Regions from separate parts of the Peribacillus sp. V2I11 genome, predicted to be linked through region 2. Evidence: a T-box and tRNA genes for the amino acid it is inferred to sense, from the RefSeq annotation. Region 2 holds a T-box; the other regions hold tRNA genes.
The links. A T-box is a leader RNA that pairs with one kind of tRNA and senses whether it is charged. The one in region 2 lies ahead of argS (arginine--tRNA ligase), so its partner is inferred to be a tRNA-Arg.

Region 1 (9,444 bases), 1.2 Mb from region 2:
TTCATAACCATGTTCTATGGTTTGTATGATCCGCATGACAGGCAATTTTCCTATGCTTCAGCCGGGCATGAACCTGGTTTTTACTATGACGCCGCAACAGGTACTTTTAGCGATTTGGATGCAAAGGGCTTGTTGCTTGGAGTTGATAAAAAAACAAGGTATCGCCAATATGAAAAAACGGTGAATCGCGGAGACATGATCATTTTATTATCTGACGGAGTTACGGAGTGCCGGACGAATGATGGGTTCATAGAAAGGGAAACACTTATTGGTTTCATAAAAAAGAATATGCATTTGCAAGCCCAGGAAATGGTGAATAATATATATAAACAATTGGAGAAAATGCAGAACTTCCAACTGAGGGATGATTTTACACTAATAATTTTAAAATCAAATGTTTAGTATTTTTTCTGCTGGGTATAGATATTAGGAATGAAGAGGATTTGAAGAGGTGGGTCAAGGATGAATATAACAGTGGATGTTAATGAATTAAATACTGAATTTATTGTAAAACTAAAAGGTGAAATCGATGCCTATACTGCACCGAAATTAAGAGAATCACTATTTCCAATTTCAGAGCAGGACAATGTTTCGATTACCATTGATTTAACTGAAGTTTCTTATATGGATAGTACGGGACTTGGGGTATTTGTCGGTGCTTTTAAAAGCGTAAGGGCACATAATGGCGAATTCACTTTAGTTGGCTTATCAGAAAGGTTACGACGTTTATTTGATATTACAGGTCTTGCAGATATTATTGATATAAAAAGTGGTACAGAGGGTGGGTTAGAATGAGTCAAGTATATGATTACATCGAAATGAAAATACCTGCAAAACCAGAATTCATCGGTGTCATTCGTTTAACGCTTTCTGGGATAGGAAGCCGGATGGGCTTTGCATATGATGAAATTGAGGATTTGAAAATCGCTACCAGTGAGGCTTGTACAAATGCGGTACAGCATGCATATAAGGATTCTGAAAAAGGTGAAGTGAAAGTAAGTTTCGGCCTTTATCCTGACCGTTTGGAGGTCATGGTTTCTGATAGCGGTAAGAGCTGTAATTTCGAAGAGGTACGTCAAGGACTCGGTCCATACGAAAATGGACAAAAAGTCGAACTCTTGAGAGAAGGAGGCTTGGGTCTTTACCTCATTGAAACTCTGATGGATGATGTGAAAATTCACCAGCATGACGGGGTTACAGTATTTATGACTAAGTTTTTAGAAGGAGAGCAGGTGGAGATGGATGCAAAAACAGTCTCAACCTAATCAGGCACAAAGAGAACAGGTAAATGAATGGATTAGAGCTTACCAGCAGAATCAGGATGATGAAGCACAGAGTAATCTAGTCATCCATTATAAAAGTTTAGTTGAAACAATCTCCCGTAAATATGCAAAAGGGAAATCATTTCAGGAGGATATCTCCCAGGTCGGCATGATTGGTTTGTTAGGTGCCATTCGGCGATATGATGAATCTTTCGGTAAGAGCTTTGAGGCATTTGCCGTCCCTACTATAATCGGCGAAATCAAAAGGTTTCTGCGTGACAAAACATGGAGTGTCCATGTGCCAAGGAGAATTAAGGAACTTGGTCCGAAAATCAGGGTGACTGTCGAGGAATTAACTACAACCCTGCATCGTTCCCCAAGAATAGATGAAATAGCCGATAGTATAGGCGTGACTGAAGAAGAAGTTTTAGAAGCGATGGAAATGGGAAAAAGCTATCAAGCTTTATCTGTGGATCATTCTATTGAGGCGGATTCTGATGGCGGTACTGTCACATTGCTTGATATATTTGGAAATGTCGATGAAGGTTTTGAAAGGGTCAATCAGCGTCTTGTGCTTGAAAAGGTGCTGCATGTGCTTAGTGACCGTGAAAAGATGATCATACAGCATACTTATTTAGAGAATTTAAGTCAGAAAGAAGCGGGCGATAAACTTGGAATTTCCCAAATGCATGTGTCGAGGCTCCAACGCCGCGCGATCAAGAAACTTCAAGAAGCCATTAATGCTGAAAACTCGGAGTTAATTCAGTGATCAAAGATATTCTGAGGGGAGAAAAAATAGAAGTCCTTGTCTCTCAATCGTCTAAAAACGGGATGGTTTATTGTGGTGATGATTACTTTTTTCTTCATACGAAAGAATACTTTGTGTGTGTACTGGCAGATGGTCTAGGCAGCGGAAAAAATGCTTACGATTCCTCCCATGCTGTCATCGAGGAAGTTAAACGTAATCATGAGTTGGATGTAGAATCACTAATGGCAGTGTGTAATCAAGTTTTAATCGATAAGCGGGGGGCAGCCGTTTCCATTTTAAAGATATTTTATGACAAGAATGAATTTGTATACAGTTCAGTGGGTAACATCCGCTTTTTCCTGTATAATCCAAGCGACGATAAACTAGTTTACCCTTTACCTGTTACAGGTTATTTATCCGGCAGGAAACAAAAATACAGGACGCAGAGATACAAATATGAACCAAATGCAAAATTCATTCTTCATTCCGATGGTTTAGAACTTAAGGGAGCTAAATCTTTTTTGAAAAGGCTGGCCCCTATCGATAAGAACGCCCAATGCATATTAAAAAGCAGTCCATTAACTGCAGATGATACAACTTTCATTTTAGGAAGCTTACTTTCGCCTTAATTCGGAAGTGAGCTTTTTTGTATTGAATTCGCAACTTCATCACTCATTTGCTAGACTATACATATTAGATTAAAAGGTTGGAGGTAAACACAATGATGGTTGTAGAAGATACATTAAAAGAATTGATTGAAAAAATATCCAATGAGCTAACTTTGAAAAATCATCAAGTTCAAAACGTCATACAGATGCTGCAAGAGGGTAATACTGTCCCTTTTATTGCGCGGTATAGAAAAGAAATGACGGGTTCACTTGATGAAGTGCAGATTCGTTCCATTATGGAAAGATGGAACTATCTAGAAAACCTTGGCCAGAGGAAAGCAGAAGTTACGCGTTCGATTGGTGAACAGGGGAAATTGACGGAAGAATTAACAAGACAAATCGAGAAGGCAACAAAACTGCAGGAAGTCGAGGATTTGTACAGGCCATTCAAACAAAAAAGGAGAACGAAAGCGACAGTTGCTAAAGAAAAGGGTCTTGAACCATTGGCTAACTGGCTTCTGGAATGTCAATTGCATGGTCGAGTTAGAGAAAAAGCCGCAGAATTCATATCGGCAGAAAAAGAAGTTTCTTCTATTGAAGAGGCTATTACGGGAGCACAGGATATCATAGCTGAACATATTTCCGATGATGCAGAATTAAGGAAGTGGATAAGGGCTGAAATTTTCAAAGCTGGAAAAGTGATTTCAACTGTGAAAAATGAAGAGAAGGACGAGAAAAAAATCTTCGAGATGTACTATGAATATGAGGAGCCGGTTCAAAGAATCGTACCGCATCGGGTGTTGGCGCTAAATAGAGGTGAAAAGGAGGAGGTTTTACGAATCTCCATTCAGCCTCGAACTGAAATCATCATTGGTCATCTGGAACAGAAAATCATTAAAAATAACAAATCTGAAGCCCAGGTTGTTCTTAAATCTGCGATTGAGGATGGGCTCAAGCGTTTGATCATGCCTTCTGTAGAACGGGAAATCAGAAAAGAGCTGACGGAAAAGGCTGAGGATCAAGCTATCCATATTTTCTCTGAAAACCTCCGGAACCTGCTCTTGCAGCCCCCGCTTAAAGGGAAAGTGGTCCTAGCGTTAGATCCGGCATATCGGACTGGCTGTAAGTTGGCTGTCATTGATGAAACCGGAAAGGTGCTCGATATCAGTGTAATCTATCCGCACCCTCCAGTTGCGAAGCTTAATGCTGCCCGTGAAAAAACGATCGAAATACTTCAGCGGTTCTCGGTTGAGATCGTGGCAATCGGCAATGGTACCGCATCACGTGAATCAGAGCAATTCATCGCAGATATTTTAAAAGAAGTGAAAGGGAATATTTCATATATAATTGTTAATGAAGCGGGAGCCAGTGTGTATTCAGCCTCGGATATTGCCCGTGAAGAGTTTCCGGATCTTCAAGTAGAACAGAGAAGCGCCGTTTCGATAGGCAGAAGGCTTCAAGATCCCCTTGCTGAACTTGTTAAAATTGATCCCCAATCCGTGGGGGTAGGTCAGTACCAACATGATGTGTCGCAGAAAAAGTTAACGGAATCCCTCACGTTTGTAGTAGAAACGGCTGTTAACCAGGTGGGAGTGAATGTCAATACAGCTTCATCATCTCTATTACAATATGTAGCTGGTTTATCAAAATCGGTTGCTCAAAATATTGTAAAGAAAAGGGAAGTCGAAGGGAAGTTTTCAAGCAGGAAGGAATTAAAGAAGATTCCCCGGCTTGGTGCCAAAACATATGAACAATGTATAGGGTTCTTACGTATCATTAATGGAGATGAACCTTTAGATCAAACTGCGATACATCCTGAGAACTACAGTGCCGTGAATAAATTATTAAAGAAAATGGGATTCGCATCTGAGGATTTAGGCAGTGATTCACTGAATGAAGAGTTGGGTAAACTAAAACCGGCTGATTTGGTCAATGAATTGGAAATTGGGGAAATTACGATTAAAGATATCATAGATGATTTGATGAAACCGGGAAGAGATCCTCGGGATGAATTATCAAAACCGCTGCTTAAGCAGGATGTACTAAAAATGGAGGATCTGCAAACTGGGATGGAATTACAAGGCACAGTGAGGAATGTTGTGGATTTCGGTGCGTTTGTGGACATCGGTGTTAAACAGGATGGACTGGTGCATATTTCTAAACTGAGCAACCGGTTTGTAAAGCACCCATTGGATGTAGTTGCCGTTGGGGATGTTGTTACGGTTTGGGTCGAACTGGTTGACTCCCAAAAGCAAAGGGTATCTTTAACGATGCTTGAGCCAAAGGATCAAAACTAGCCTTAGGAAAGCTCCTTCTATATTAGAAGGGGTTTTTTTGAAGTGATGTATTTATTAACAAAGTTGAATCTATAACCTGAGACTTTCTTTCTTTTGATAAAAAAACCAACATTGATTCAACATCTTCACTTGATAATAATCCTTTTCATAAAAGGCTTTGCGGATTTGATTCTGGAACCAATTAGGCATAGCTTTTCCTCCCTTAGTTTCCTATTGTATTATTAGTCTATGTTATAATGGGTTGTCATGTTACCAAGGAAAGGGAGGGGGAAATGGATAATCGGCAATTGCAAAAACTAGTAGAAGAAATTTCGTTGAAAGACTTTAAAAAGGCCTTTAGACACCAAGCCAGTTTTAATCCGCGTCTCCGAACAACAGGAGGACGGTACTTGCTCCGTTCACACAATATAGAAATCAATAAGAAGTATCTTGATGAACGCGGTGTGGATGAAATCATTGGAATCATTAAGCATGAATTGTGCCATTATCATCTGCACATTGAGAGGAAAGGGTACCAACATCGTGATGCGGACTTTAAACATTTACTCAAGAAAGTGGGGGCACCGAGATTTTGCCAGGCGCTGCCATCTAACCAATTAAAGAAAAAGATGAATACTATTCAATATAGATGTGAAGACTGTCAGCACGTATATATAAGAAAAAAGCGAATCGACACTACCCGTTTCGTTTGTGGTAAATGTCGTGGAACATTGATTTATCAAGGGTTTAAGGAGCAAAAAACAAAAATATAAAAAAACATAAAAGAACCCTTGACTTTAAGTTGTAACCTCTTTATAATCATAAGAGTCGACAAGATAACAACTTGTTCTTAACGACAAACACTAAGGTCCTTGAGCGTAAAAAAGGAACCCAATTTTCATTATTCCGCAGTAGCTCAGTGGTAGAGCATTCGGCTGTTAACCGAACGGTCGTAGGTTCGAGTCCTACCTGCGGAGCCATTTTTTGGGGAAGTACTCAAGAGGCTGAAGAGGCGCCCCTGCTAAGGGTGTAGGTCGCGTAAGCGGCGCGAGGGTTCAAATCCCTCCTTCTCCGCCAGTTACATTTTTTATATCAAGGCCCATTGGTCAAGCGGTTAAGACACCGCCCTTTCACGGCGGTAACACGGGTTCGAATCCCGTATGGGTCACTTTTTTACACATAATGCTGGTCCCGTGGTGTAGCGGTTAACATGCCTGCCTGTCACGCAGGAGATCGCGGGTTCGATTCCCGTCGGGACCGCCATTTTTTTTAAAAAACACTTGCTAAAATAACATTATTGTGATAAAATATTATCCTGGTTGTTGATTAGTATTTGATTATTGGGCTATAGCCAAGCGGTAAGGCAACGGATTTTGATTCCGTCATGCGAAGGTTCGATCCCTTCTAGCCCAGCCATTATATTTAGAGCCATTAGCTCAGTTGGTAGAGCATCTGACTTTTAATCAGAGGGTCGAAGGTTCGAATCCTTCATGGCTCACCATTTATTTTCGCGGGTGTGGCGGAATTGGCAGACGCACCAGACTTAGGATCTGGCGCCGCAAGGCGTGGGGGTTCAAGTCCCTTCACCCGCACTGATATTTTTCTTCTTGACATCAAGTAGAAAAGGTGTTAAACTTACAAAGTCGATTTCGCGGTCGTGGCGGAATGGCAGACGCGCTAGGTTGAGGGCCTAGTGGGGGAAACCCCGTGGAGGTTCGACTCCTCTCGGCCGCACCAATAACATCATAGAAATTAGCGCCCGTAGCTCAATTGGATAGAGCATCTGACTACGAATCAGAAGGTTGTAGGTTCGACTCCCGCCGGGCGCACCATATTTTACGGGAAGTAGCTCAGCTTGGTAGAGCACTTGGTTTGGGACCAAGGGGTCGCAGGTTCGAATCCTGTCTTCCCGACCATTCTTTCTGAAAATATTTCAAAATTAAATGCGGGTGTAGTTTAGTGGTAAAACCTCAGCCTTCCAAGCTGATGATGAGAGTTCGATTCTCTTCACCCGCTCCATTATTGCTCTTTGAAAACTGAACAAAACAAAGCGCCAACGTTAAATTTTAAGTGAGCACACACTATCAAAAAAGCAAATGAGCAAGTCAAACATTTCTTCGGAGAGTTTGATCCTGGCTCAGGACGAACGCTGGCGGCGTGCCTAATACATGCAAGTCGAGCGAATCGATGGGAGCTTGCTCCCTGAGATTAGCGGCGGACGGGTGAGTAACACGTGGGCAACCTGCCTATAAGACTGGGATAACTTCGGGAAACCGGAGCTAATACCGGATACGTTCTTTTCTCGCATGAGAGAAGATGGAAAGACGGTTTACGCTGTCACTTATAGATGGGCCCGCGGCGCATTAGCTAGTTGGTGAGGTAATGGCTCACCAAGGCGACGATGCGTAGCCGACCTGAGAGGGTGATCGGCCACACTGGGACTGAGACACGGCCCAGACTCCTACGGGAGGCAGCAGTAGGGAATCTTCCGCAATGGACGAAAGTCTGACGGAGCAACGCCGCGTGAACGAAGAAGGCCTTCGGGTCGTAAAGTTCTGTTGTTAGGGAAGAACAAGTACCAGAGTAACTGCTGGTACCTTGACGGTACCTAACCAGAAAGCCACGGCTAACTACGTGCCAGCAGCCGCGGTAATACGTAGGTGGCAAGCGTTGTCCGGAATTATTGGGCGTAAAGCGCGCGCAGGTGGTTCCTTAAGTCTGATGTGAAAGCCCACGGCTCAACCGTGGAGGGTCATTGGAAACTGGGGAACTTGAGTGCAGAAGAGGAAAGTGGAATTCCAAGTGTAGCGGTGAAATGCGTAGAGATTTGGAGGAACACCAGTGGCGAAGGCGACTTTCTGGTCTGTAACTGACACTGAGGCGCGAAAGCGTGGGGAGCAAACAGGATTAGATACCCTGGTAGTCCACGCCGTAAACGATGAGTGCTAAGTGTTAGAGGGTTTCCGCCCTTTAGTGCTGCAGCTAACGCATTAAGCACTCCGCCTGGGGAGTACGGCCGCAAGGCTGAAACTCAAAGGAATTGACGGGGGCCCGCACAAGCGGTGGAGCATGTGGTTTAATTCGAAGCAACGCGAAGAACCTTACCAGGTCTTGACATCCTCTGACAACCCTAGAGATAGGGCTTTCCCCTTCGGGGGACAGAGTGACAGGTGGTGCATGGTTGTCGTCAGCTCGTGTCGTGAGATGTTGGGTTAAGTCCCGCAACGAGCGCAACCCTTGATCTTAGTTGCCAGCATTCAGTTGGGCACTCTAAGGTGACTGCCGGTGACAAACCGGAGGAAGGTGGGGATGACGTCAAATCATCATGCCCCTTATGACCTGGGCTACACACGTGCTACAATGGATGGTACAAAGGGCTGCAAACCTGCGAAGGTAAGCGAATCCCATAAAGCCATTCTCAGTTCGGATTGTAGGCTGCAACTCGCCTACATGAAGCCGGAATCGCTAGTAATCGCGGATCAGCATGCCGCGGTGAATACGTTCCCGGGCCTTGTACACACCGCCCGTCACACCACGAGAGTTTGTAACACCCGAAGTCGGTGAGGTAACCTTCATGGAGCCAGCCGCCTAAGGTGGGACAGATGATTGGGGTGAAGTCGTAACAAGGTAGCCGTATCGGAAGGTGCGGCTGGATCACCTCCTTTCTAAGGATAATTACGAGAGCGCTTTTGTTTTGTTCAGTTTTGAATGAGTGATTCATTCAAATAGGAAAGACAAACATCACGATGTGATGGATTCTTTCTGCTTTGTTCCTTGAAAACTAGATAATAGATAGAAGGCAATTAATTTTTTTCAAAGCATCTGTAAGATCTTTTTTAACGGTTAAGTTAGAAAGGGCGCACGGTGGATGCCTTGGCACTAGGAGCCGATGAAGGACGGGACTAACACCGATATGCTTCGGGGAGCTGTAAGTAAGCTTTGATCCGGAGATTTCCGAATGGGGAAACCCACTGTTCGTAATGGAACAGTATCTTTACCTGAATACATAGGGTACTGAAGGCAGACCCGGGGAACTGAAACATCTAAGTACCCGGAGGAAGAGAAAGCAAATGCGATTTCCTGAGTAGCGGCGAGCGAAACGGAATTAGCCCAAACCAAGAGGCTTGCCTCTTGGGGTTGTAGGACACTCAACATGGAGTTACAAAGGAACGGGGTAAATGAAGCGATCTGGAAAGGTCCGTCGAAGAAGGTAAAAACCCTGTAGTTGAAACTTCGTTCCCTCCTGAGTGGATCCTGAGTACGGCGGGACACGAGAAATCCCGTCGGAAGCAGGGAGGACCATCTCCCAAGGCTAAATACTCCCTAGTGACCGATAGTGAACCAGTACCGTGAGGGAAAGGTGAAAAGCACCCCGGAAGGGGAGTGAAATAGATCCTGAAACCGTGTGCCTACAAGTAGTCAAAGCCCGTTAATGGGTAATGGCGTGCCTTTTGTAGAATGAACCGGCGAGTTACGATTTCATGCGAGGTTAAGTTGATGAGACGGAGCCGCAGCGAAAGCGAGTCTGAATAGGGCGAATGAGTATGAGG
Region 2 (9,444 bases):
AGATTATATCCATTCTGGCTGCATATATCTTCAGCCCCCCGAAGGATGGCCGTCGTATATGGATTGTTGATATCCGCCACGATGATTCCAATCAAATAACTCTTATTGCTTTTGAGCCCTCTTGCCATCGTATTTGGACGGTACTCCATTTTGTTGATCGCCAGCTCGATTTTCTTACGGGTTTTGTCAGAGAGTTCATCATATCTCCCCCCTAAATACCGGGAAACGGAGGTTTTTGAAACACCTGCTTCTCTAGCAACATCGTAAATTGTAACTTTTGCGTTTTCTTGTTTAACCATTTCATTCATCCATTCGCGAATTTTGGAACCGGTTCCATTTTTATAAATATTAACACATTGCCAATGAATGTCAATCCATTTTATTCATATTCTTTCCACATCAATTTTAATAGCAGGGACTGCTTTTGAAAAAAGAGCCTCATCTTCCTGTTCCTGAATAAACACTCTTGGTTGAAAAATTGGAAACAACATTTACCATGAAGCATATGAAAAATAAAGTAGTATCACTGCACCAGGGCTGCCTTAGATGCACTCCGAATGCGACTAACGATAGACTTGTATGCACATAAAGACATAAAGGCTGGCGAGGAAATCACGATCAATTCAACGTTGAACTTGAGATAAATCCCTTATGGTTCAATGTCATCGAGTAGGCATTTGTGCATCCATTTTATAAGAATCCATTTTGAAAGATCAAAATGGATTCCTTTTTTTGCAGGGATTATTTAAACTTACATTTTATTCGGCGCCGAAATTCCCAATAAACTTAACGCATCCTTCAAAACAATCGCTACGGAAAAAGCGAATGAGAGCTTCATTTGTTTCCATTCATCTTCAACTAAGATTTTCGTATGTGCATAATACTTATTGAATGCACGAGATAACTGCAAGCTGAATTTCGCGATTTGTGATGGGTCGGCTTGTTCAAATGATTTTTGGACAATGATCGGGTATTGCTCCAGCAGCTGGATGACTGACCACGCATATTCCCCTAAAGCGTCATACTGGATGGCCTGCTCTTTAAATTCACCTTTTTCAAGCAATGAGGAAATTCGCGCAAATGTGTATTGTACATATGGACCCGTTTCTCCCTCAAAATTCATCATTTGCTCTAATGAAAAATCAATATCGTTCATGCGGTTATTTTTTAAATCATTAAAGATTACCGCTCCGACACCAACCTGTCTTGCAACCAGTTCTTTCTGTTCAAGCGCTTGATTTTTTTCTTCAATATTGCGCTTCGCAGTTTCGATCGCCTCTGCCAATACATCCGCAAGCAGCACGACTTTCCCTTTACGTGTCGACATTTTCTTACCGTCTTTCAACATCATGCCAAATGCTACGTGCTGCAAATCCTTTGACCAATCATACCCCATTTTTTCTATGACGTTAAAGAGTTGCTTAAAGTGCAGGGATTGTTCGTTTCCGACAACATAAAATGTTTTCTTCGCCTCATACTGTTTTTTACGATACATGGCTGCAGCTAAATCACGCGTGGCATAAAGTGTCGCACCATCCGTTTTCGTAATCAAACAAGGCGGCATATCTTCCAATTGAACGACATAGGCACCTTCGGATAGGGTAAGTAAGCCATTTTCTTTTAGTTCCCCGACAACAGCATCCATTTTGTCATTGTAAAACGCTTCGCCGGCATAGGAATCAAAACGGATGCCCAATAAGTCATAAATCGTCTCAAATTCTTTTAGAGACGCATCCCTGAACCATTTCCACAATGCCAGTGCTTCCCCGTCCCCATCTTCAAGCGACTTGAAGCTTGCGCGTGCTTGTTCATTCAACGATTCATCCGTTTCAGCTCTTTCATGGAACTTCACATAGATTTTCAATAATTCCTCAATCGGCGAAGCTTCGATTGCCTCTTTGTCGCCCCACAGCTTATACGCGACAATCAACTTACCGAATTGCGTGCCCCAATCTCCTAAATGATTAATACGCACGGCATTGTAGCCATTTTTTTCGGCAATGTTGGCCAGTGCATTCCCTATGACCGTTGAGCGTAAGTGCCCCATGGAAAAGGGCTTGGCAATATTCGGGGAGGAATAATCAATCACGACATTTTCCTGTACAGGCTGCATCGAACCATACTGATCCCTTTCCCTTAATATCGTTTGCAGCACGTTTTCCGTCACCATCTGTTGATTGACGAAGATATTCAGATAACCCCCCACTACGTTCACTTCTTGGATCAACTTACTGTTTAATTGTTGGGCTATTTCAGACGCAATCACTTGAGGCGATTTTTTGAATTTTTTCGCAAGAGTAAAGCACGGAAAGGCGACATCGCCTAACTCCATCAATTTTGGCTTTTCCATTAATTTTTCTATTTCACTTGCTGGCATCTCATTGTTCAAAGCAGTTGAAATCAATTCTGCAATTGGTTTATTCATCGTCATTTTCCCTCCTAAACAAAAAAGCCCCCGCCTCTAAATAAGAGACGAGAGCATGAATTCCCGTGGTACCACTCTAGTTGCCACAAATTGTGACCACTTTCCATTGTTAACGAGGTGACTCCCCGATTTTCCCTACTAAACGTTTCAAGAAATTTCTCCAAAGTGCGCTTCATTCATCCGTCCTGCATTAGGCTCCCACCATCCCTAACTCGCTTTCCATTTCAAAATGAACTACTCTCTTCATCACAGAATTTTCAATATTATAATTTAATCCATCGTACACAATTTAAAAAAACGTGTCAACAGGATTTAAGAAACAAATCTTAACCAGCCGGTAACTTCATTTTATCCTTGATGGTCGAAAGATATTTCCTTACTGTCCCTATTGTGCCGCTTTGCTGATTAGACGGTTCAATTTTGGATTGACCATCGGCTAAAAGCCCTAACACTCCCATTTCCCGGCCATAATTGCCGGAAGACTCATCTATAAGTTCTGGGGAGTATATTCGCTTGCCATCCATTATGCTGCGAATCGAGCAGGCTAACTCTTCAATCGGGCTATCCTTCAATAAATAACCACTTACATTAGCTTTTAATGCGAGTTGAAAATAACCAGTCCTTCTAAATGTCGTTAAAATGACCACTTTGCATTCAAATGACTTTAAAGATTCCGCAGCCTCAAGTCCGCTCATTACAGGCATCTCCATATCCATGATACAAACATCAGGCTGTAATTGCTGTACAAGAGACATCGCTTCTTCTCCATTACTGGCTTGCCCGACAATTTCTATATCTTCTTCAAGATTGAGTAGAGAACTTATTGCCTCTAACAGCATTTGCTGATTTTCTGCAATGACAATTCGAATCATTTTTAAGTTCTCTCCTTTATCGAGTTCCTTATATGAAACAAAGACTCCCCAAAATCCAAGGATTAATAAGGGAGTCTGAAATGATACATGAACGTTACAGTTCAGATTTAACTTGAGCGGAAACGCTTTTTTTCGTTAAATATTTGATGTCTTTAAAACCAACAAAATTCTTGGATTCCTCATCCCATAAACGGAAACGGAGTGAGCGCAAGCTTGTCGCAAGAGTAATCGTTGGAACGTTCTTTAAAGGCTGCGTATTATTGTGAGCCATTTCCAATTTATAGTTAGGTACCCTTGGACTTAAATGGTGAACATGATGGTAACCGATATTACCAGTAAGGAACTGCATCAGTTTTGGAAGCTTATAAAAAGAACTTCCCTCCACTGCTGCCAATACATATTCCCACTCCTCATTTTCTTCAAAATAAGAGTCCTCAAATGTGTGCTGGACGTAAAACAGCCAAATGCCCACTGAACCAGAAATCATGAAAATGGAACCTTGTACCAGAAGGAACGACTGCCAGCCTACTGCCAGGCAAAGCAATGTTGCTAATACGACGATTAATGCATTCGTCAAATACGTATTCATTTTCTCCTTCTTTCTAGCACCTTTGCGGTTAAATCTATTTTTAAGAAGGAATACATAAATTGGACCAATACCAAACATAACCAATGGATTGCGATAAAAACGATAGGCAAAACGAATTTTAAGCGGTGCAGCCAAATATTCATCCACCGTAAGGGTCCAAATATCTCCTGTACCCCGCTTATCCAAATTACCGCTTGTCGCGTGATGCACAGAATGCTCATGCCCCCATTGATCAAACGGGAATAAAGTCAAAACACCCATGATCGTACCTACTGCTCTATTCGCACGGCGGCTTTTGAAAAATGAATGATGGGTACAATCATGGAAAATAATGAATATTCTTGTCAAGAAGCCAGCAGCAATCACGGCTGGAACTAAAGTTAACCAATAAGAAACGGAAAGGCTTATATATGCTAGGTACCATAAAATGATGAACGGCCCCAAGGTATTGACGATCTGCCATATACTTTGCTTTGTCGTTGATTGTTCAAAAGGAGCAATTTGTTTTCTCAAGTTCTTCGTATTTTGCAAGGTCATTATTCAATTGCACTTCCTTTTATTTGTCGTTATACATATTATAAAGAAATCAACCTGATATTATTAGTACCAGGTGTCATGACTAGAAGATGACAAATGTCATGTACAAGTCATTTTCAACGGCAAACGTAAAAAAGGCCAACCAGAAAAAATTGGTTAACCTGTCCTATGTATAGGGTTTCGATATTTTCAAAATTACAGGTAGCCTTCACGGAACTATCTTTTTTTGCCAAATTGAAATCCAGTTACTTTCCTTTTAAAAATAAATAAAGACCATAATCCGTCGAAGCAGAAGCATGACCCATTTGCCGTAACATGGCTGTGATATTGCCACGGTGATATGTTCCATGATTCACGACATGGGGTACCAATTCGGCTACACCTGTTTTCATTTGGCCGCCAGATGGATTCTCAATCATAAGAGGCTTATCTATATTTTCTTTTTGGCTAAGCAACGATTTGTACTGCTCGGATAACTTAAAAAACATGGCCTCCATTTCCTCTAATTCCTTTGACACTGTTTGTTCTTTCCGTTGTTCAGCCAACATCAATGCATGTTTCATGCTTTTACCGGAAAAAACCTCCACCCACCCCAGATCGGAAAGATACACATGGGCCATCACACTCGATATCGATGAAAACACACTTTGAACTTCTTGATGGTAAACATCCCTTGGAAGCTCTTTTAAGCGGTTGAAAATCTGCTTATTTGCCCATACGTTAAAATCATAAAACTGTAATGCAAAATGTGACATATAAAATATCCCCTTCTTCATATATGGACTAGAACTAACAAATTAATTGTCATTCTGCGGAATAATTCGACCTACAGCGATATAATTCGATCTACCTTAGTGTGGGTGTTGCTGCAACAGCAGAATCGTAAATCCTTTTTAGATCCCTATTCCTTCTATATAGTGCCTTTCCACAATGTACCTCTATTTTATAGCTATTCTCCATAGTAAACTAGTAAAGTTAAATTTTACAAAGGGGAATAAAATAATTGTGAAAAAATTCTTTGGATGTTTTATTATGTTAAGCTTCCTTTGTATGTGTCTCTTTCCAACCAATGGTCATTCATCAAGTAAAACCCAATACATAGGTTCTGTTAAAGTGGACAATACAAAAGTTTTTAGTTCTCCTAAATTAAGTTCTATTCTATTAAATACCTTAAAAAAAGGCGAGGAGTTTCCCGTCATTTCTTCTGTCGTTGGGGATTCCGCGGGGCCTATCATTCATAAAGTAAAGACTGGAAACACATTATGGAAAGTAGCCAATCAATATGGAGTTTCAGTAAGTGCATTACAAAAAGAAAACAAATTGACTTCTACTGAAATTACTGTTGGCCAAAGCCTGAAGATTCCCCAGAAATATAAGATCCATAAAGTTGCATCAGGCGATACCTTGTGGAAGATTTCTTCTAAATATAAGGTAACCACAAGTGATTTGACGAAATTAAATAACTTACGCACAGTTACCCTTAAAGTGGGCCAAAAATTGAAGATTCCGGATTATTACTACCAAGTTCAATTGCTAAACGGAAAAAAGGGATGGATAATGAAATCCCAACTTCAAAAAAAAGCGCAAAAACGTATCGTCATGGGCTGGACGCATAATGGATCGAAAGAAAACTACACCCAACAAATTAAACAGCCCAATTTAAATGTAGTATCTCCCCGTTCCTATACACTGACAGATACCGGTAATTATGTTTCCGTTTCTGTAGATGCAAAATTCGTCCAAAACGCTCATAAACAAGGAAAACAAGTTTGGCAGCTTATCGGTAATAAATTTGACCCTGTTTTAACTGGTTCTGTACTAGGCAGTACCAAAAAGCGCCAGAAATTAGTTTCAACTTTACGGGATTCACTTGTTAAAACTAAAAGTGATGGAATAAATGTAGATTTTGAGAACATCGATCAAAAAAATAAGAAGGACTTTGTACTTTTCATAGGCGAACTAAAAAAGGCATTAAAACCACATGGAATTAAAGTATCCGTGGATGTCACCCGGGAAAATGACGACCCTTTTTGGTCAAAAAGCCTGGATAGGAAAGCTCTTGGCAAAATAGCGGATTACATAATCATAATGGGTTATGACGAGCATTGGGGAGGGAGCCCAGTAGCCGGTTCCGTTTCTTCGTTACCTTGGATCAAAGAAGGAACGAAGCTTTTAATGAAAGAAGTACCTGCTCATAAGATCATATTGGCTGTACCATTTTATACGAGGGAATGGGTAACCGATTTATCGACCAATAAAGTGAAAAGTCATGACCGTACCATGGCTGAGGTCAACAAAATCATTTCATCTCATGGACTTAAAAAGGTATGGGATAAAAAGACCTCACAAAATTACGTGGAATATACTTCCAAAGGGAAAAAGCATCAAATATGGATAGAGGATAAAAAATCAGTGAAGCTCCGGATTGTCCTGGTAAAACAAAATCATCTAGGCGGTGTATCTGCTTGGTACATTGGATCGGAAACACCTGACATTTGGGATGTCTATCATTTTAATCAATAGGTTAATAAAAAACCATAAAGGAAAAAGGCCTCACATTGTGTGCGGCCTTTTCTCCATGACACCATTTTCATTCGGTCTTGAAGTCTTAAGCGAATAGACCACCCCAATGAATATCAATGAAATACCCAAGATTTGAATCCTGTCCGGTTGAAACCCTGAAAGCAGAATATCCAAAAGGATGGCAACTGCCGGATCTACAAAAATCATGAAAGATACTACATTTGTAGGCAAATGGCGAATGCTATTAAAAAATAGAAGATACACGACGCCTGTATGAATGATGCCAGTAAGTACCGTATACAACCATTCGGAAGCTTTTAGCGTTGTGTATACTGAAAAATCCACAAAAGGAATCAGTAATAGGAATCCAATGAACATTTGCAGAAAAGTGGTCGCATATACACTTGTCTTTTTAATGCCCTTTCCTAAAAGCATGGTTGCCGCATAGAAAAATGCCGCAATGATTCCATACATGATCCCTTCCCATTCAGGAGTTGATGATCGAAATCCATCTGTTCCCATAATGAATAATGTGCCAATGAAGCAAAGGGAAATGGCCAGGATGGAGAATAAACTCATTTTCTCCTTAAAGATGAAGCTCCCTATAATGAGTACAATGATCGGGGCTAAATGATAAAGAGAAATGGCAATTGTCACGGATATCAGTTCGAAAGATTTAAAGAGGAATATCCAGTTTAACAAGTTGGCCACCGCGCAGAAAATGATGAGCCTTACCTCTCTGAAATTCCATATTTCGTTCTTGAAATGTCCGGTAATCATCCATGCTGCACATAAGAATACAGCAGCACAAATGCAGCGAACAAAAACCAGTTCCAATGCAGGAAGTCCTGATAGTTCTGAAAAGAAACCGACAGAACCAAAGATTGTCATGGCTAGAGACAGTTGAAAAAGTGCTATTTTATTCATTGAATTTCCCCTCATGAGATTACCATTTTTTACATCCATATAATCATTTCTCGGGCATGCCGTCACGAGAGATGATATTCTCCCACATTTGGTCTGGAATCATTAATGTACACCTGCTATCGCGCGGCAAGGTCGTCATGATCTCGTCTTCCCTACCTTCCTTTATTTTACTGGCCCAGTCCGGTTCCATCAGTAGTTCTCTTCCTAATGCGAAAAGCGGTATATTTTTCTCAAGCACAGCATTTGCTTCCTCTGGAGTATGAATCGATCCAAGTGATATGAAACTGGTCCTGCCAGCGATGATATCGCGGATGATTTCGGTCCTTGTTAACCCCATGTTCAATCCACTTCTGGCGATGGACCAGACATTTTTAACAGAAAGATGTAAATAGGAAAGCTCTTGACTTGCCAATTCATCCACCCATGCAGCTGTGTCATCCATTTTCAAACCGCCTTCTTCCGGTTCTTCGGGGGAAAAGCGATACCCAATAATGAATTCCTTGTCTGCGTATAGATCACGGATCCTCTTCACCTCCGCGATGACGGCAAGTGGAAAATGCATTCTATTCTCCAAATTCCCTCCCCAATGATCTCTCCGTTTGTTAGAGTGGGGTGAAAAAAACTGCTGAAGGAGATATCCATTCGCTCCATGGATTTCCACGCCGTCGAATCCTGAACGAATGGCATGGCGGGTGGCTCTTCCAAAGTCTTGAATAGTGGATAGAATCTCAGTGTGGCTCATTGACCTAGGAATGTATTCCCCGCCCATTTCTTTATAAACGCTTGCAATGATACCACTCGGACTAACCATTTTTTCTCCGCCTGTACAGCTTGGAAGGCTCTCGCTTCCGCCATGATGAAGCTGGAGGATGGCTTTTGCACCCTTTGATTTGATTGTTTTTGCAAGCTGTGTGAGTCCAGCGATGCTTTGTTCATCATATACTTTCATTTGCCGGGGAAAGCTTGTAGCAACAGGGGAAATGGCGGCAGCGGCAGTTATGAACATGGCAGGTCCATCTGCTCTTCTTTTATAGTAAGCTAATTCCTGGTCAGAAACCAAGCCATCCTCCTGACCTGAATAAGTGGTCATGGGCGCAACTACAATCCTGTTTTTAAGAACCGATCCATTAGAAAGCATGTACGGTGAAAAAATTTGCTCGTATTTCCGTTTCATCATTTTCCCATCACCCATTCGCATTTTATTTTTGTAATTTTATTGTATTCTCGACCACACCATAAGTAAAATGAATGTTTTTCATTACTTGGATTAGAGTTTCTCATGTATAATAAATTAGAAGAAAGGTGTGGGGCACTTGAACTTTTTTCAGCTGGAAGTCTTTTTACAAGTTGTTGAACACGGAAGTTTTACGAAAGCGGGAGACCGGATCGGACTGACTCAATCAGGCGTGAGCCATAACATTACAGCACTTGAAACGGAACTTGGTGTGACTTTATTAAAGCGTGACCGCAAAGGTATAACACTCACGACTGCAGGGGAACAGGTTATTCCACATATGCGGGCCATCACTGCCAACCTTGCACATATCGAGCAAAAAATTGCAGCTGTGAAT
Region 3 (9,444 bases), 350 kb from region 2:
TCCTTTGCAGGGTCCTCCCAGAAAAAGCGTTCACCCGCGTACCGTTCTCTTCCAGCTTGATAAAATGAAAGGGGGTTGTTGCAATTAACTTTCTTAATATGACTGAATAGAACTTGATCATTCAAGTCCTTCGCCTTTTGTATAGCTGAAGCCAGTCCCTGAAACTGTTCAGTTTCCTCTGAGATAGCCAAAAAAAATCCCCCCAAATGTACATTTTAAAAGCTTTTTAACCTATTTAAAGATACACCTCCCTTCAACCTCATGTCAATAAAACGCCCCTTTACCGAACGATTCTTTCCTGCTTTTTTCCTTATTATATGAATCTTAGCGAATGTAGAGAAATATCCTTGATTTTGGAAATGCAACATCCTTGAATTCCTATTATCACCCTTACCCACTTTTCTTGCATTATTAGGATAACCTTTTGTGCAACATTTCAATATTTGTTATAATTTCGAGAGAACCAATAATGATTTTGAGGAGAGAAATAATGCAAACAGAATACGACGGACTTCCCCTTAAACGGACCTGGAAGATTTGGTGGGAGTTAATTCGTCCACATACACTAACCGCAGCTTTTGTCCCAGTTTTACTTGGAACTGTGATTGCACTTTTGGAAGATGGAGTGAATTGGTTACTATTCGCTGCCATGATGATTGCAAGTATCCTGATTCAAGCTGCAACCAATTTATTCAATGAATACTATGATTTCAAGAGAGGCTTGGATACAGAGGAATCCGTAGGCATAGGCGGCGGGATCGTCCGTCATGGGATGACCCCCAAACTAATCATGACCCTGGCCCTTGGCATGTATGCCATCGCCTTGTTACTGGGCATCTATATCTGTGCCGCATCATCTTGGTGGCTTGCTGCAGTAGGACTGGTTTGCATGCTTGTCGGCTATCTTTATACAGGCGGTCCCCTGCCCATTTCATATACACCATTCGGGGAACTTTTTTCTGGATTGTTCATGGGCTTTTTGATAATCCTGATCGCCTTTTTCATTCAAACCGGTTTTGTCTCTTCAACAGCCATTTTAATTGCCATTCCAAGTGGAATATTGGTCGGGTTGATCAACTTATCCAATAACCTACGTGACCATGATGGGGATAAGGCACATGGCCGAAAAACGATGCCAGTAGTGATGGGCAGGAAAAACGCCCTGACATTCATGGCAATCATGTTCGCCTTCTCTTATCTATGGCTTGTTGGACTAGTCCTTACTGAAAGCGTAACGGCATGGATTCTCCTTGCCTTCCTAAGCATCCCGAAAGCCATGGCCGCAATCAAAGGCTTCGTAGGTAAAACGCAGCCGATCACGATGGTTCCAGCAATGAAAGCCACGGCCCAAACGAACACCTTCTTTGGCTTACTCATGGCCATTGGATTATTCATCAGCTATCTTATATAATCTCTCAGGACTGAGCTCATCAGTCCTTTTTTCTATCTTCCGTACCATATTGTTTTCCTATACTCCGATTCGGGTAATAGATAATACAACCATCTTACCAATAAAAAATGAGCTTTGGACTTTAGAAGGAGTGAATCGGATATGACAACGAAACAACAAACGCAAAAATTCAAAAATGAACTGCTTCAAGAAAAAAATGAGCTAAGTAATAGAATTCAAAATGATGAACAATCCATTCTGGATAAAAGCCAGACGGAATCCGTAGGGGAATTATCATCCTATGATAATCATCCTGCTGACCTAGGAACCGAATTATTCGAGATGGAACGGAATCAAGCACTCGATGAGCATGCACAATCCGAAATGGAGAAAATCGATGAAGCTTTGAAAGCCATAGAAGAAGGTTCGTATGGCCATTGTAAAACCTGCAATATGGAAATCCCCCTCGAGAGGCTTGAAGCGATCCCATGCACCCTCTACTGTGTCGAGCATGCCCCAGAACGGCCACTTTCCCAAGAACGGCCAGCGGAAGAGGATATACTGATTCCATCCAAGGGTGATCATTTTGAAAATCGTCATGGAATCGAAAGGGTGGATAAAGAAGATAGCTTTGGTGAAGTTGCCAAATTCGGTACATCCGAAACGCCATCTGATTATACCGGCGATCATGACAATTATAATAATCTTTATAAAGCCGAAGATGAGACGAACGGATTTCCTGAGGACTATGAAGGATTTGCCGCAAATGATATCGAAGGAAAAAATAGAGTGGATATCCCGAACAAAAAGCAAAAGGAATTTGAAGATGCACTGGAAGAAGAAAATATAGAATCCAACCTTGGAGACATTCCCTATAAACAAAAAGATAGTTATATTAATGAAAAGAAATGAAAAAAAGAAGCATACATGAATGTATGCTTCCCTTTTTGTTATGACCCGTACGGGATTCGAACCCGTGTTACCGCCGTGAAAGGGCGGTGTCTTAACCGCTTGACCAACGGGCCAACTGGCGGAGAAGGAGGGATTTGAACCCTCGCGCCGCTCGCGCGACCTACACCCTTAGCAGGGGCGCCTCTTCAGCCTCTTGAGTACTTCCCCATGGCTCCGCAGGTAGGACTCGAACCTACGACCGTTCGGTTAACAGCCGAATGCTCTACCACTGAGCTACTGCGGAACAATATGAATATGGTGGGCCTAAATGGACTCGAACCATCGACCTCACGCTTATCAGGCGTGCGCTCTAACCAGCTGAGCTATAGGCCCATATTTGGAGCGGGTGAAGGGAATCGAACCCTCATCATCAGCTTGGAAGGCTGAGGTTTTACCACTAAACTACACCCGCGAAATGGGGCGACTGATGGGAATCGAACCCACGAATGCCTGAACCACAATCAGGTGCGTTAACCACTTCGCCACAATCGCCGTAATTTTTTAAAATATGGTGGCTCAGGACGGAATCGAACCGCCGACACAAGGATTTTCAGTCCTTTGCTCTACCGACTGAGCTACTGAGCCACATATGTATTGAATTTAAAGAATGGCGGTCCCGACGGGAATCGAACCCGCGATCTCCTGCGTGACAGGCAGGCATGTTAACCGCTACACCACGGGACCTAATAATTGCGGGGACAGGATTTGAACCTGCGACCTTCGGGTTATGAGCCCGACGAGCTACCGGACTGCTCCACCCCGCGACGGTAAAAATGAAACGATTCACATCAAGTTTTCGTGTATATTGTTTCGTCCGCTTCCTTTATGTAAGGTTGTTTCAAAACAACTTGCTGCTTTTTGAAAAAATGGAGGAGGTAGAGGGATTCGAACCCCCGCGGGATTTGACTCCCCTGTCGGTTTTCAAGACCGATCCCTTCAGCCGAACTTGGGTATACCTCCACGGCTTTAAAAAATGAATATGGTGGACCTTGTAGGACTCGAACCTACGACCGGACGGTTATGAGCCGTCTGCTCTAACCAGCTGAGCTAAAGGTCCTTATATTTATTGGTAGCGGCGGAGGGGATCGAACCCCCGACCTCACGGGTATGAACCGTACGCTCTAGCCAGCTGAGCTACACCGCCAATATAATATAAGTATCTGATTGAAAAATGGTGGAGCCTAGCGGGATCGAACCGCTGACCTCCTGCGTGCAAGGCAGGCGCTCTCCCAGCTGAGCTAAGGCCCCATTCATTAAAAATCACGTGGTCGGGAAGACAGGATTCGAACCTGCGACCCCTTGGTCCCAAACCAAGTGCTCTACCAAGCTGAGCTACTTCCCGCAATAAAAAACATGGTGCGCCCGGCGGGAGTCGAACCTACAACCTTCTGATTCGTAGTCAGATGCTCTATCCAATTGAGCTACGGGCGCATATTATGATGGTGCCGAGGACCGGAATCGAACCGGTACGGTAGTCACCTACCGCAGGATTTTAAGTCCTGTGCGTCTGCCAGTTCCGCCACCCCGGCACATACGAAAAGTGGAGCGGAAGACGGGATTCGAACCCGCGACCCCAACCTTGGCAAGGTTGTATTCTACCACTGAACTACTTCCGCATGAAAGATGCGGGTGAAGGGACTTGAACCCCCACGCCTTGCGGCGCCAGATCCTAAGTCTGGTGCGTCTGCCAATTCCGCCACACCCGCATATATAATGGTGAGCCATGAAGGATTCGAACCTTCGACCCTCTGATTAAAAGTCAGATGCTCTACCAACTGAGCTAATGGCTCGTGCTTGTACTATCTTAAAATGGTGCCGGCAAGAGGACTTGAACCCCCAACCTACTGATTACAAGTCAGTTGCTCTACCAGTTGAGCTACACCGGCAGGTGTAAAATGGTGGAGGATGACGGGATCGAACCGCCGACCCTCTGCTTGTAAGGCAGATGCTCTCCCAGCTGAGCTAATCCTCCATATAAAACCTGCTTGGCGACGTCCTACTCTCACAGGGGGAAACCCCCAACTACCATCGGCGCTGAAGAGCTTAACTGCCGTGTTCGGAATGGGAACGGGTGTGACCTCTTCGCTATCGTCACCAAACATTGTTATCATTTTTTTAAGACATATATTATTATAACGTCTTTTTGAGAAAATGCAAGAAGAAATTTTCATTCCTTCAAAACTAGATAATAAGAAGGCATTTCATTTTTTTAAAGCGTTGGTTAAGTCCTCGATCTATTAGTATCAGTCAGCTCCACATGTCGCCACGCTTCCACCTCTGACCTATCAACCTGATCATCTTTCAGGGATCTTACTAGCTTGCGCCATGGGAAATCTCATCTTGAGGGGGGCTTCATGCTTAGATGCTTTCAGCACTTATCCCGTCCGCACGTAGCTACCCAGCTATGCCTTTGGCAAGACAACTGGTACACCAGCGGTGCGTCCATCCCGGTCCTCTCGTACTAAGGACAGCTCCTCTCAAATTTCCTGCGCCCGCGACGGATAGGGACCGAACTGTCTCACGACGTTCTGAACCCAGCTCGCGTACCGCTTTAATGGGCGAACAGCCCAACCCTTGGGACCGACTACAGCCCCAGGATGCGATGAGCCGACATCGAGGTGCCAAACCTCCCCGTCGATGTGGACTCTTGGGGGAGATAAGCCTGTTATCCCCGGGGTAGCTTTTATCCGTTGAGCGATGGCCCTTCCATGCGGAACCACCGGATCACTAAGCCCGACTTTCGTCCCTGCTCGACTTGTAGGTCTCGCAGTCAAGCTCCCTTGTGCCTTTACACTCTACGAATGATTTCCAACCATTCTGAGGGAACCTTTGGGCGCCTCCGTTACTCTTTAGGAGGCGACCGCCCCAGTCAAACTGCCCACCTGACACTGTCTCCCACCCCGATAAGGGGCGCGGGTTAGAATTTCAATACAGCCAGGGTAGTATCCCACCAACGCCTCCACCGAAGCTAGCGCTCCGGCTTCTCAGGCTCCTACCTATCCTGTACAAGCTGTACCAAAATTCAATATCAGGCTGCAGTAAAGCTCCACGGGGTCTTTCCGTCCTGTCGCGGGTAACCTGCATCTTCACAGGTACTATAATTTCACCGAGTCTCTCGTTGAGACAGTGCCCAGATCGTTACACCTTTCGTGCGGGTCGGAACTTACCCGACAAGGAATTTCGCTACCTTAGGACCGTTATAGTTACGGCCGCCGTTTACTGGGGCTTCGGTTCAAAGCTTCGCTTGCGCTAACCTCTCCCCTTAACCTTCCAGCACCGGGCAGGTGTCAGCCCCTATACTTCGCCTTGCGGCTTCGCAGAGACCTGTGTTTTTGCTAAACAGTCGCCTGGGCCTATTCACTGCGGCTTTTCTGGGCTATTCACCCTAAAAAGCACCCCTTCTCCCGAAGTTACGGGGTCATTTTGCCGAGTTCCTTAACGAGAGTTCTCTCGCACACCTTAGGATTCTCTCCTCGCCTACCTGTGTCGGTTTGCGGTACGGGCACCTTACATCTCACTAGAGGCTTTTCTTGGCAGCGTGGAATCAGGAACTTCGGTACTATATTTCCCTCGCCATCACAGCTCCGCCTTAATGGAAACGGGATTTGCCTCGTTTCCGGCCTAACTGCTTGGACGCGCATATCCAACAGCGCGCTTACCCTATCCTTCTGCGTCCCCCCATCGTTCAAACGATGTATAGGTGGTACAGGAATATCAACCTGTTGTCCATCGCCTACGCCTTTCGGCCTCGGCTTAGGTCCCGACTAACCCTGAGCGGACGAGCCTTCCTCAGGAAACCTTAGGCATTCGGTGGAAGGGATTCTCACCCTTCTTTCGCTACTCATACCGGCATTCTCACTTCTAAGCGCTCCACCAGTCCTTCCGGTCTGACTTCAACGCCCTTAGAACGCTCTCCTACCATCGACACCTAATGGTGTCAATCCACAGCTTCGGTGATACGTTTAGCCCCGGTACATTTTCGGCGCGGAGTCACTCGACCAGTGAGCTATTACGCACTCTTTAAATGGTGGCTGCTTCTGAGCCAACATCCTGGTTGTCTAAGCAACTCCACATCCTTTTCCACTTAACGTATACTTTGGGACCTTAGCTGGTGGTCTGGGCTGTTTCCCTTTCGACTACGGATCTTATCACTCGCAGTCTGACTCCCAAGAATAAGTATTTGGCATTCGGAGTTTGACTGAATTCGGTAACCCGTTGGGGGCCCCTAGTCCAATCAGTGCTCTACCTCCAATACTCTCATCTTGAGGCTAGCCCTAAAGCTATTTCGGAGAGAACCAGCTATCTCCAGGTTCGATTGGAATTTCTCCGCTACCCACACCTCATCCCCGCACTTTTCAACGTGCGTGGGTTCGGGCCTCCATTCAGTGTTACCTGAACTTCACCCTGGACATGGGTAGATCACCTGGTTTCGGGTCTACGACCTCATACTCATTCGCCCTATTCAGACTCGCTTTCGCTGCGGCTCCGTCTCATCAACTTAACCTCGCATGAAATCGTAACTCGCCGGTTCATTCTACAAAAGGCACGCCATTACCCATTAACGGGCTTTGACTACTTGTAGGCACACGGTTTCAGGATCTATTTCACTCCCCTTCCGGGGTGCTTTTCACCTTTCCCTCACGGTACTGGTTCACTATCGGTCACTAGGGAGTATTTAGCCTTGGGAGATGGTCCTCCCTGCTTCCGACGGGATTTCTCGTGTCCCGCCGTACTCAGGATCCACTCAGGAGGGAACGAAGTTTCAACTACAGGGTTTTTACCTTCTTTGACGGACCTTTCCAGATCGCTTCATTTACCCCGTTCCTTTGTAACTCCATGTTGAGTGTCCTACAACCCCAAGAGGCAAGCCTCTTGGTTTGGGCTAATTCCGTTTCGCTCGCCGCTACTCAGGAAATCGCATTTGCTTTCTCTTCCTCCGGGTACTTAGATGTTTCAGTTCCCCGGGTCTGCCTTCAGTACCCTATGTATTCAGGTAAAGATACTGTTCCATTACGAACAGTGGGTTTCCCCATTCGGAAATCTCCGGATCAAAGCTTACTTACAGCTCCCCGAAGCATATCGGTGTTAGTCCCGTCCTTCATCGGCTCCTAGTGCCAAGGCATCCACCGTGCGCCCTTTCTAACTTAACCGTTAAAAAAGATCTTACAGATGCTTTGAAAAAAATTAATTGCCTTCTATCTATTATCTAGTTTTCAAGGAACAAAGCAGAAAGAATCCATCACATCGTGATGTTTGTCTTTCCTATTTGAATGAATCACTCATTCAAAACTGAACAAAACAAAAGCGCTCTCGTAATTATCCTTAGAAAGGAGGTGATCCAGCCGCACCTTCCGATACGGCTACCTTGTTACGACTTCACCCCAATCATCTGTCCCACCTTAGGCGGCTGGCTCCATGAAGGTTACCTCACCGACTTCGGGTGTTACAAACTCTCGTGGTGTGACGGGCGGTGTGTACAAGGCCCGGGAACGTATTCACCGCGGCATGCTGATCCGCGATTACTAGCGATTCCGGCTTCATGTAGGCGAGTTGCAGCCTACAATCCGAACTGAGAATGGCTTTATGGGATTCGCTTACCTTCGCAGGTTTGCAGCCCTTTGTACCATCCATTGTAGCACGTGTGTAGCCCAGGTCATAAGGGGCATGATGATTTGACGTCATCCCCACCTTCCTCCGGTTTGTCACCGGCAGTCACCTTAGAGTGCCCAACTGAATGCTGGCAACTAAGATCAAGGGTTGCGCTCGTTGCGGGACTTAACCCAACATCTCACGACACGAGCTGACGACAACCATGCACCACCTGTCACTCTGTCCCCCGAAGGGGAAAGCCCTATCTCTAGGGTTGTCAGAGGATGTCAAGACCTGGTAAGGTTCTTCGCGTTGCTTCGAATTAAACCACATGCTCCACCGCTTGTGCGGGCCCCCGTCAATTCCTTTGAGTTTCAGCCTTGCGGCCGTACTCCCCAGGCGGAGTGCTTAATGCGTTAGCTGCAGCACTAAAGGGCGGAAACCCTCTAACACTTAGCACTCATCGTTTACGGCGTGGACTACCAGGGTATCTAATCCTGTTTGCTCCCCACGCTTTCGCGCCTCAGTGTCAGTTACAGACCAGAAAGTCGCCTTCGCCACTGGTGTTCCTCCAAATCTCTACGCATTTCACCGCTACACTTGGAATTCCACTTTCCTCTTCTGCACTCAAGTTCCCCAGTTTCCAATGACCCTCCACGGTTGAGCCGTGGGCTTTCACATCAGACTTAAGGAACCACCTGCGCGCGCTTTACGCCCAATAATTCCGGACAACGCTTGCCACCTACGTATTACCGCGGCTGCTGGCACGTAGTTAGCCGTGGCTTTCTGGTTAGGTACCGTCAAGGTACCAGCAGTTACTCTGGTACTTGTTCTTCCCTAACAACAGAACTTTACGACCCGAAGGCCTTCTTCGTTCACGCGGCGTTGCTCCGTCAGACTTTCGTCCATTGCGGAAGATTCCCTACTGCTGCCTCCCGTAGGAGTCTGGGCCGTGTCTCAGTCCCAGTGTGGCCGATCACCCTCTCAGGTCGGCTACGCATCGTCGCCTTGGTGAGCCATTACCTCACCAACTAGCTAATGCGCCGCGGGCCCATCTATAAGTGACAGCGTAAACCGTCTTTCCATCTTCTCTCATGCGAGAAAAGAACGTATCCGGTATTAGCTCCGGTTTCCCGAAGTTATCCCAGTCTTATAGGCAGGTTGCCCACGTGTTACTCACCCGTCCGCCGCTAATCTCAGGGAGCAAGCTCCCATCGATTCGCTCGACTTGCATGTATTAGGCACGCCGCCAGCGTTCGTCCTGAGCCAGGATCAAACTCTCCGAAGAAATGTTTGACTTGCTCATTTGCTTTTTTGATAGTGTGTGCTCACTTAAAATTTAACGTTGGCGCTTTGTTTTGTTCAGTTTTCAAAGAGCAATTTGTTGTCGTTTCTCTCGGAAGCGACTTCTATAATGTAACACATTCTGTCACGTTTCGTCAACAACTTTTTTAAGAATGTTTTTCAACAACTTGTTAGCTGTTTGAGTTGCTGTCTTAGCGACAAGAAATAAT

Region 1: it has a tRNA-Arg gene. The T-box ahead of argS (arginine--tRNA ligase) is inferred to sense a tRNA for this amino acid. The anticodon was not compared.
Region 3: it has a tRNA-Arg gene. The T-box ahead of argS (arginine--tRNA ligase) is inferred to sense a tRNA for this amino acid. The anticodon was not compared.

The regions. Positions count from the first base shown of each region.
Region 1 is NZ_JAUSYW010000001.1:2,038,965-2,048,408, reverse strand. It holds gene QFZ73_RS09780 (PP2C family protein-serine/threonine phosphatase) at 1-402, shown strand, start outside; gene QFZ73_RS09775 (anti-sigma factor antagonist) at 463-795, shown strand; gene rsbW (anti-sigma B factor RsbW) at 792-1,265, shown strand; gene sigB (RNA polymerase sigma factor SigB) at 1,243-2,031, shown strand; gene QFZ73_RS09760 (PP2C family serine/threonine-protein phosphatase) at 2,028-2,639, shown strand; gene QFZ73_RS09755 (Tex family protein) at 2,732-4,915, shown strand; gene cmpA (cortex morphogenetic protein CmpA) at 4,985-5,104, opposite strand; gene QFZ73_RS09745 (SprT family protein) at 5,188-5,667, shown strand; tRNA gene QFZ73_RS09740 (tRNA-Asn) at 5,800-5,874, shown strand; tRNA gene QFZ73_RS09735 (tRNA-Ser) at 5,881-5,971, shown strand; tRNA gene QFZ73_RS09730 (tRNA-Glu) at 5,991-6,062, shown strand; tRNA gene QFZ73_RS09725 (tRNA-Asp) at 6,082-6,157, shown strand; tRNA gene QFZ73_RS09720 (tRNA-Gln) at 6,236-6,310, shown strand; tRNA gene QFZ73_RS09715 (tRNA-Lys) at 6,320-6,395, shown strand; tRNA gene QFZ73_RS09710 (tRNA-Leu) at 6,405-6,486, shown strand; tRNA gene QFZ73_RS09705 (tRNA-Leu) at 6,546-6,631, shown strand; tRNA gene QFZ73_RS09700 (tRNA-Arg) at 6,650-6,726, shown strand; tRNA gene QFZ73_RS09695 (tRNA-Pro) at 6,734-6,810, shown strand; tRNA gene QFZ73_RS09690 (tRNA-Gly) at 6,840-6,913, shown strand; rRNA gene QFZ73_RS09685 (16S ribosomal RNA) at 7,009-8,559, shown strand; rRNA gene QFZ73_RS09680 (23S ribosomal RNA) at 8,736-9,444, shown strand, end outside.
Region 2 is NZ_JAUSYW010000001.1:3,265,211-3,274,654, reverse strand. It holds gene QFZ73_RS15955 (LacI family DNA-binding transcriptional regulator) at 1-299, opposite strand, end outside; gene argS (arginine--tRNA ligase) at 752-2,431, opposite strand; T-box leader at 2,466-2,684, opposite strand; gene QFZ73_RS15945 (response regulator) at 2,752-3,297, opposite strand; gene desA (Delta(5) desaturase DesA) at 3,392-4,423, opposite strand; gene QFZ73_RS15935 (DinB family protein) at 4,669-5,178, opposite strand; gene QFZ73_RS15930 (LysM peptidoglycan-binding domain-containing protein) at 5,456-6,946, shown strand; gene QFZ73_RS15925 (DMT family transporter) at 6,977-7,873, opposite strand; gene QFZ73_RS15920 (NADH-dependent flavin oxidoreductase) at 7,917-9,050, opposite strand; gene QFZ73_RS15915 (LysR family transcriptional regulator) at 9,187-9,444, shown strand, end outside.
Region 3 is NZ_JAUSYW010000001.1:2,917,833-2,927,276, reverse strand. It holds gene QFZ73_RS14275 (isochorismate synthase) at 1-191, opposite strand, end outside; gene QFZ73_RS14270 (1,4-dihydroxy-2-naphthoate polyprenyltransferase) at 491-1,411, shown strand; partial or broken gene QFZ73_RS28935 (TraR/DksA C4-type zinc finger protein) at 1,553-2,029, shown strand; tRNA gene QFZ73_RS14260 (tRNA-Glu) at 2,344-2,415, opposite strand; tRNA gene QFZ73_RS14255 (tRNA-Ser) at 2,419-2,509, opposite strand; tRNA gene QFZ73_RS14250 (tRNA-Asn) at 2,511-2,585, opposite strand; tRNA gene QFZ73_RS14245 (tRNA-Ile) at 2,598-2,674, opposite strand; tRNA gene QFZ73_RS14240 (tRNA-Gly) at 2,680-2,753, opposite strand; tRNA gene QFZ73_RS14235 (tRNA-His) at 2,758-2,833, opposite strand; tRNA gene QFZ73_RS14230 (tRNA-Phe) at 2,851-2,926, opposite strand; tRNA gene QFZ73_RS14225 (tRNA-Asp) at 2,950-3,025, opposite strand; tRNA gene QFZ73_RS14220 (tRNA-Met) at 3,032-3,105, opposite strand; tRNA gene QFZ73_RS14215 (tRNA-Ser) at 3,209-3,301, opposite strand; tRNA gene QFZ73_RS14210 (tRNA-Ile) at 3,322-3,398, opposite strand; tRNA gene QFZ73_RS14205 (tRNA-Met) at 3,409-3,485, opposite strand; tRNA gene QFZ73_RS14200 (tRNA-Ala) at 3,514-3,589, opposite strand; tRNA gene QFZ73_RS14195 (tRNA-Pro) at 3,607-3,683, opposite strand; tRNA gene QFZ73_RS14190 (tRNA-Arg) at 3,696-3,772, opposite strand; tRNA gene QFZ73_RS14185 (tRNA-Leu) at 3,782-3,870, opposite strand; tRNA gene QFZ73_RS14180 (tRNA-Gly) at 3,883-3,957, opposite strand; tRNA gene QFZ73_RS14175 (tRNA-Leu) at 3,966-4,047, opposite strand; tRNA gene QFZ73_RS14170 (tRNA-Lys) at 4,056-4,131, opposite strand; tRNA gene QFZ73_RS14165 (tRNA-Thr) at 4,152-4,227, opposite strand; tRNA gene QFZ73_RS14160 (tRNA-Val) at 4,238-4,313, opposite strand; rRNA gene rrf (5S ribosomal RNA) at 4,325-4,440, opposite strand; rRNA gene QFZ73_RS14150 (23S ribosomal RNA) at 4,559-7,491, opposite strand; rRNA gene QFZ73_RS14145 (16S ribosomal RNA) at 7,668-9,218, opposite strand.